Regions from separate parts of the Paenibacillus sp. BIHB 4019 genome, predicted to be linked through region 2. Evidence: predicted binding sites of a transcription regulator. Region 2 holds the regulator's gene; the other holds the start of a gene.
What was found. Region 2 encodes NrdR, which represses ribonucleotide reductase genes. Its sites were predicted from a motif close to AACACNATATATNGTGTT; they were not measured.
Positions count from the first base shown of each region.

Region 1: BBD42_RS28985 (adenosylcobalamin-dependent ribonucleoside-diphosphate reductase) is a predicted target of NrdR. The motif match lies at 1,824-1,841, and genes of this name have one in related genera.

Region 1 is NZ_CP016808.1:6,679,110-6,682,747, forward strand. Features, by position in the region: gene BBD42_RS28985 (adenosylcobalamin-dependent ribonucleoside-diphosphate reductase) at 1-1,715, opposite strand, end outside; gene BBD42_RS28990 (DEAD/DEAH box helicase) at 2,133-3,638, shown strand, end outside.
Region 2 is NZ_CP016808.1:4,389,634-4,393,271, reverse strand. Features, by position in the region: gene hxlB (6-phospho-3-hexuloisomerase) at 1-36, opposite strand, end outside; gene hxlA (3-hexulose-6-phosphate synthase) at 42-674, opposite strand; gene BBD42_RS19040 (GNAT family N-acetyltransferase) at 819-1,265, opposite strand; gene nrdR (transcriptional regulator NrdR) at 1,426-1,905, opposite strand; gene BBD42_RS19030 (alpha/beta-type small acid-soluble spore protein) at 2,016-2,234, shown strand; gene BBD42_RS19025 (lytic transglycosylase domain-containing protein) at 2,311-2,853, opposite strand; gene coaE (dephospho-CoA kinase) at 2,892-3,491, opposite strand; gene BBD42_RS19015 (MntP/YtaF family protein) at 3,509-3,638, opposite strand, start outside.

The DNA of each region.
Region 1 (3,638 bases), 2.3 Mb from region 2:
TCGCCAGGATGCGAATCCTTCCACTGCTGGGCAATCGGAACGAGCTGCTTGTCATAGCCAAGCCTGCTTTGGCGGAAATATTCAAAAGCAAAATACGGCTCAATGCCCGTCGAGGTGCCGACCATCGTTCCCGTACTGCCCGTTGGCGCCTGCGTCAGCACGGTTACATTTCGAATGCCATGCTGCTCTATAGCAGCTCCAATCTCAGGATAATGCGACGTCAAGCTTCGCATAAAGCCGCTTTGCAAAAATTTATCTGCCTCAAAGGCTGCAAAAGCGCCTTTCTCCGCCGCAATTTCCGTAGAAGCGAGATACGCCTCGCGGGCCATAAACCCGTACAGCTTATCGAGAAAATCGAGCGATTCTGCGCTGCCATAACGGATTTGCAGCTTAATTAGCAGCTCCGCAAGCCCCATCGTGCCGAGCCCGACGCGGCGCTCGCGCTTCTGGTTCGCTTCATTTTCAGGAAAATGATACGGTGTGGTGTCAATGACGTTATCGAGGAAACGTACCGACCAACGCGTCACCTTCGCCAGCTCCTCCCAGTCGACATCATGCTGCTGCTCATTATAGAAACGCGACAGATTGACCGCTGAAAGATTGCAGACGCCCCAGCCGGGCAGGCCCTGTTCGCCACATGGATTAGTACTAGTAATCCGATTGAAATACCAACTATTCGACATCTGATTATAATATTCCATAAAAACGACGCCGGGCTCTGCCGACTTCCACGCTGATTCAATAATCATGTGCCAGATTTCGCGGGCGCGGACTGTTTTGTACAAAATCACCTTTTTGCCGAGTGCCCGCCAAGCGTCCATATCTCCAGTCCAAAGCTCGTTGTACTGTGCATCCTTCGTATCGGGGAATACGAGCTCCCACTCTAAATCTTCCTTTACGGCTTTCATAAAAGCGTTGCTGACGCATACAGATAAATTCGCGTTCGTCACCTGGCCCATCGTCTGCTTGACAGTAATAAAATCCAGCACATCGGGATGCCAGTCGTTGATCATCAGCATTAAGGCGCCGCGGCGGCTGCCGCCCTGCTCAATCAACCCCGTCGTATAGCTGAACAGCCCGCCCCATGATACCGCTCCGCTAGAGGCGCCATTAACTCCTGCGACAATGGCGCGGCGCGGACGAAGCGACGATAAATTAATGCCAACGCCGCCCCCGCGCGCCATAATTTCCGTCATTTCCGTCAACGTCTGCATGATGCCGCCGCGGCTGTCTGCCGGAGAAGGCAGCACATAACAGTTAAACAGCGTCAACTCCTCGCTTGCACCTGCTCCCGCTGCAATTCTGCCGCCCGGCACGAGCTTCCAGTCATCCAAAATATAGCGAAAACGCTCCGTCCATTCCGCCTGCTTCTGCTCGCTGCCTTCGACTCCGGCCACCGCCTTCGCCAGACGATCCCACATTTCGTCCGGAGTCTGCTCAATGGTCAGCGTCAGCTTCTCAACCGCCGCCGTTATACGCTCACCGTTTCGGAGCTGCACCTCCACCTGGTCCCCCTCACGGGCAACGATCTCTCCGACTTCCTTCGTCGGAAACTTTGGATCATCTTTTGTCAGCACCAGCACGATATCGCCAGGCTTTGCGCTGCTGGAATCAGCATTTTTCCAGGCATAACGATCGAGAAAAATTTTCTCGCTGAGCCCCTCCAGCCTGCCGCTGCCTCTCCTATTTTCATTCAAGGTTTGTTTCTTCTCCATAAGTAACGCCGCCTCTCCTCGCATTTGCAAAAACCCGCCTATTTGCCTCCTAACACGGTGTCCCACTCTAGGCTAAATCCGATATATTGTGTCTAATTATCATTATAACATACTACATATTGTGTTTCTCCTTCGTTTCCAGCCAAAAACGCCCAATTTTCCCGTTGACCAAAGCCTGCGCTTTCCTTTGCTTGTCCTCACGCTTTTTTTGGCCCTTTCTTATGAATAGGCGATGAAAGGGCCATACTAGAAACAAAGATTTCAACCTACTCATTTTGTTCGATTGGACGATGATGATTGGCTTAAACGATGAAAGGAGCTGCTCCCTTGTCTTTAGATAATAAACAACCGCTACACGGATCTTCCGCCGCTCCAGATGCTGCTCTCGTCACCCGCAAGCTTCATCCGCTCGTAGATTTGCAATATGACCGTTCGACCTTTGACGAGCTGCAAAACCGTATCGCCAAAAACGGGCCATGGGACGACTGGACCTTATATCAGCTATCGATGGAGGCGGAGCAAGCGAAGCGAATTGAAAGCTTCGAGCAGCTGCAATGCTTGCGCAGCCTGCCGATGCTTGAGCCGATGCCCCATCAAATCTCGACCGCGCGCAAGGTGCTGCATGAAATGGGCGGACGCGCCATTCTCGCTGATGAGGTGGGACTCGGCAAAACGATCGAAGCTGGACTCGTGCTGAAGGAATACATCGTCCGCGGGCTCGTGCGCCGTACGCTCATTCTGGTGCCAGCCTCGCTTGTGCTGCAATGGGTGCGCGAGCTGAATCAGAAATTCGGCATTTCCGCCGTTGCCCAGAAAAAAGCCCATACGTGGCATTATGACGTCGTCGTCGCTTCGATGGATACAGCTAAACGCGATCCGCATCGCGACGTCATTCTCGGCACTGACTACGATATGGTCATCATCGACGAGGCGCATAAGCTCAAAAATAAAAAAACGACCAACTACCAGTTCGTCACCGAACTGCGCAAAAAATATTGCCTGCTGCTCACCGCAACGCCGGTGCAAAACAATTTGGACGAGCTGTACAATTTGATCACTCTGCTCAAGCCCGGCCAGCTCGGCCGCCAAAGCGAGTTCGCCGCCAACTTTGTCGTGGACAAGCGTCTTCCCAAAAACGAGGAGCAGCTGCAAACGGCACTGTCCAGCATTATGATCCGCAATCGCCGCGGCGACGGCGGCATTTCTTTTACGAAACGTTTTGTGAAAAATATTCCGCTGCAGCTGTCAGCTGACGAGCAGGCGCTTTACGACGCCGTGACTGCCTTCGTGCATGAACGCTACGATGAGAGCGGCCCCGACCTGAGCAGCATGCTGTCGCTGGTTACGCTCCAGCGCGAAGTTTGCAGCAGCCGCGACGCTGTCTTCCTGACTCTCGTCAATATGTTCAAAAAGACGGCTGAGGATTCGCCCGTCCGCGCAAAAATATGGGAGCTCGTCGAGTTTATCAAAAAAATTGAAGCCAATACGAAGGCGGAGAAGGCGCTTGAGCTCGTTAAAGGCATGAATGATAAAGTCATTATTTTCACCGAGTATCGGGCTACGCAGGAGTATTTGCTGCAATATTTCCGTTCTCACGACATGATTGCCGTCCCTTACAGGGGCGGGATGAACCGCGGCAAAAAGGATTGGATGATGGACTTGTTCCGCGGGCGGGCCCAAGTATTGATTGCAACAGAGGCGGGCGGCGAAGGCATCAACTTGCAGTTTTGCCACCATATGATCAACTTCGATCTGCCGTGGAACCCGATGCGCGTAGAGCAGCGGATTGGCCGCGTCCACCGGCTCGGACAAACCGAGGATGTCAAAATTTACAACCTATGCACCCTCGGGACGATAGAAGAGCATATTGTGCATTTGCTGCATGAAAAAATTAATATGTTTGAGCTTGTTATTGGCGAGCTG
Region 2 (3,638 bases):
CTGTACGATTTCTCCTGCAAGCTGACTCATACGCATCAGCTTTAGGCCTGTTTGATCCACTGCTGCATTTGCGATGCAGTTGCGGATTTATTTTCAACGCCCGTAATACCGCCGCCTACGATAACCAGATCAGGCTTTGCCGAAATAACCTCTTGCAGCGTATCGATTTTGATGCCGCCTGCGATTGCGGTTTTTGCTTGTTTTACAACACGCTTGATCGCCGCCAGCTCTTCGAAGGAGTTTTTGCCTTCAGCTTGGTGATCATAGCCGGAATGGACACAAATATAGTCTACCCCAAGCGCATCAATTTCCGCTGCACGGGCTTCAATATTTTTCACATTAATCATATCGACCATAATTTTATTGCCCTGCTTGCGAGCTTCTTCAACTGCACCTCTGATGGTGGAGTCGTCGGAAACACCAAGAACGGTAATGATGTCTGCACCCGCTTCGGAAGCTTTCATCACTTCATAGCCGCCAGCGTCCATAATTTTCAGATCGGCCAATACTTTAAGGTTAGGGAAAGCTTCTTTAATCGCTTTTACCGCATGCAGACCTTCATTGATAACGATAGGTGTTCCGATTTCAACGATATCGATAAACGACTCAACCTCTTTGACCAAAACCTTTGCTTCCTCAATGTTCACCAAATCAAGCGCCAATTGCAATTCCATGTATACGCACACTCCTTCATCAAATGTTGGAAATTGTTAACCTTGCTACAGGTTTTAGTCTAGCCCCTTTCCGACATTTGAGGAAGTACGCACTTGAAAGTGGTGTAGTTACTTGAAGGATACTAATGCGATTTATCAGGCTTTCTAGACAATTGTATAGTTCACCCAGCTGCCTTGAACCGCATCCATTTTAGCGAAAAATTGTTGAGCCCGCTTATTTTGCGGAGCTGTTATCCAGAACATATGAGCAAAGCCTTGCTCCTGTGTGTACGTTCTGCATGTCAAAAATAGTTCTTCCTCCACTTCCGTATCCCGATACGGCTCCAGCAGAAAAAAGTCATTCATGAGCGTAATCTGCGCTGACTTCATTGTACTAATTGTAAAATATAAAGTAGCAAAGCCAATCAGCTGCTGCTCCTTCTCTACGACAAACTGGATACCGCCCTGCTTTTCCAGCAGCTGCTCCATTAATTGATGAATTTCTGGTGTGCCCGGCCAAGGATTTTGATAAAAGCCTACGATATAGTCGTGCATTAAATCGGTCAAGCTGCTGATATCCTTCTTTTCCGCCAGCCTAATTTTGAATGACATACAAAAAACCTCCCTTTCAACAATGAATATTTAAATGATTTAATATTCAATCTTATTATTGTTTAAGGCGTTCTAACGCAAAAAACAAAAAAACAACGCCTGGAGCGGCGCTGTTTTCTCCAATCTATTCATGCCGCAGCTTCCGAAGGCAGCATCTGATTTAATCCTTCATTCCATTCGGCGAGCTGTCCTTCGACAGCAGGCTGCTAAGCTCCTTCATGAACATATCGATGTCCTTGAACTGCCGATACACAGAGGCAAAACGGACATAAGCTACTTCATCTACTGGATACAGCTGCCCCATCACCAGCTCGCCAATGACACGGCTCTCCACCTCAGCGTGTGCAGTTGTGCGCAGCTCCTTCTCTACCTCAGAAACGACAACCTCCAGCCTTTCAGCGGGCACGGGGCGCTTCTCGCAAGCACGGATTAAACCACGCAAAATTTTATCACGGCTGAACTCTTCACGGCTGCCATCCTTCTTGATGACAACGAGCGGCGTTTCCTCAATCATCTCGAACGTCGTGAAGCGGCTTTTGCATTTCTCACATTCCCGGCGGCGGCGAATGGACTTGTTCTCGTTAGCGGGGCGCGAGTCCAGCACCTTCGTTCCGGAGTAGTCGCAATATGGACATTTCATTCTCTTTTCCTCCCTTCTAAGCTATCCCTAAAAATTACCAAACAATTCCTGTAATGAAGTTCGGATTTTCGCACATAATACTTTTACCAACCGCGAGGAGGTGAACACACATGAGCGCAAACCGCAGCAGCAACCAACTGGTTGTACCACAAGCGACAGCAGCACTCGACCAAATGAAATTCGAGGTTGCTCAAGAGCTTGGAATCGCGATTCCACAAGACGGTTACTACGGTAACATGGCTACAAAGGACGCTGGTTCCATCGGAGGGTACATTACCCGCCGTCTGGTACAAATCGCTGAGCAATCCCTTGCAGGGGGCTCCCATTAATAAATAGCTCTTGTAATAACAGACAGCTTTGGCTGCTTAAGTCCTGAAGTGACGGGCAGCCAAAGCTTCTTCCTGTTTACGGTTCCAGTTCCGGGTACAAGTCTTTGTACTTATTATAATACTTCACGACCTTTTGTACATAATCGCGTGTTTCTTTATATGGAATTTTAGCGGCATCATCGAACGTGCCGTCCCATTCCCCCGAATCGAGCCATTGCCGGACTTTACCTGGTCCTGCATTGTAGGCAGCAATGACAACGATATTATTTTCATCAAATTGTTTGTGCAGCGAAGCCAGATACCATACCCCCAGCTCGATGCTCACATCAGCGCGATTGCGCAGCGTCTCCTCGGTCACCTGCTCGAAGCCTGCCTTCTCGACAATCCATTTGGCGGTGGTCGGCATAATTTGCATCAGTCCGAGCGCGCCTTTCTTCGAAACTTTGCCCGTCTGGAAATTCGTCTCCGCTTTAATAATGGCCGCCACCAAATGGGGATCTACCTGATAGCTAATGGCACTTGCCCGAATATCGGCCTTATAATCAATAGGATAGAGCTTCTTGAGCATCCATGCGGGCTGAGCGACAATAATGACAACTATGATAATAAATAATAGCAAAAACAGCCTTCTTCGAGCGACCTTTCTTCTCTTGGCCCTCAGCATGTATGACCCTTGCTCTGCCAAAACGCCTGAACCTGCTCCCTCGTCTGCGCCAGCGTTCCACTGTTGTCGATAACCCAATTAGCTCTGCGCTTCTTCTCTTCCATGCTCAGTTGCAGCCCCATGCGCCGCCTTGCTTCCTGCTCATCAACGTTGTTGCGCGCCATCAGGCGCTCCAACTGGATATGCTCTGGCACATACACAACAAGCACGCCTTCATATAAATGCTCCTGCTCCGTCTCATACAGCAGCGGAATATCAGCAACGACCAGCTTGCCTGGATGCTGCCGTTCATAGTCAGCCATTCGCTGCTGCATCGTAGAGCGAATCGCCGGATGCAAAATCGCTTCAAGCTGCCCCAGCTGCTCTTTATTATTGAATACGATTTGGCCGAGCGCTGCCCGATCAAGTGTACCGTCTTTATGTAACACAGCTTGTCCAAACGCAGAGGCGACCGCCGCTAGAGCGGGCTCCCCTGGCAAAACAACTTCCCTTGCTACCTGATCGGCATCCACCAGCAGCGCTCCAAGCTCCACTAATAGGTGGGCAACGGTGCTTTTTCCAGTAGCAATGCCGCCGGTTAATCCGATCCTCATGCCCTTCCACCTCATCTTTACAGCAGCTTTGATATTCCAATTATAATAAGCAAAATGCCTGGCAGTACCGCCAGCGCCTGCATGCCCTTCCAATGCGAGAAGCGAAAACCGAAGCTGATGCCCCCTAGCAAAAATAGGGCGCTAGCC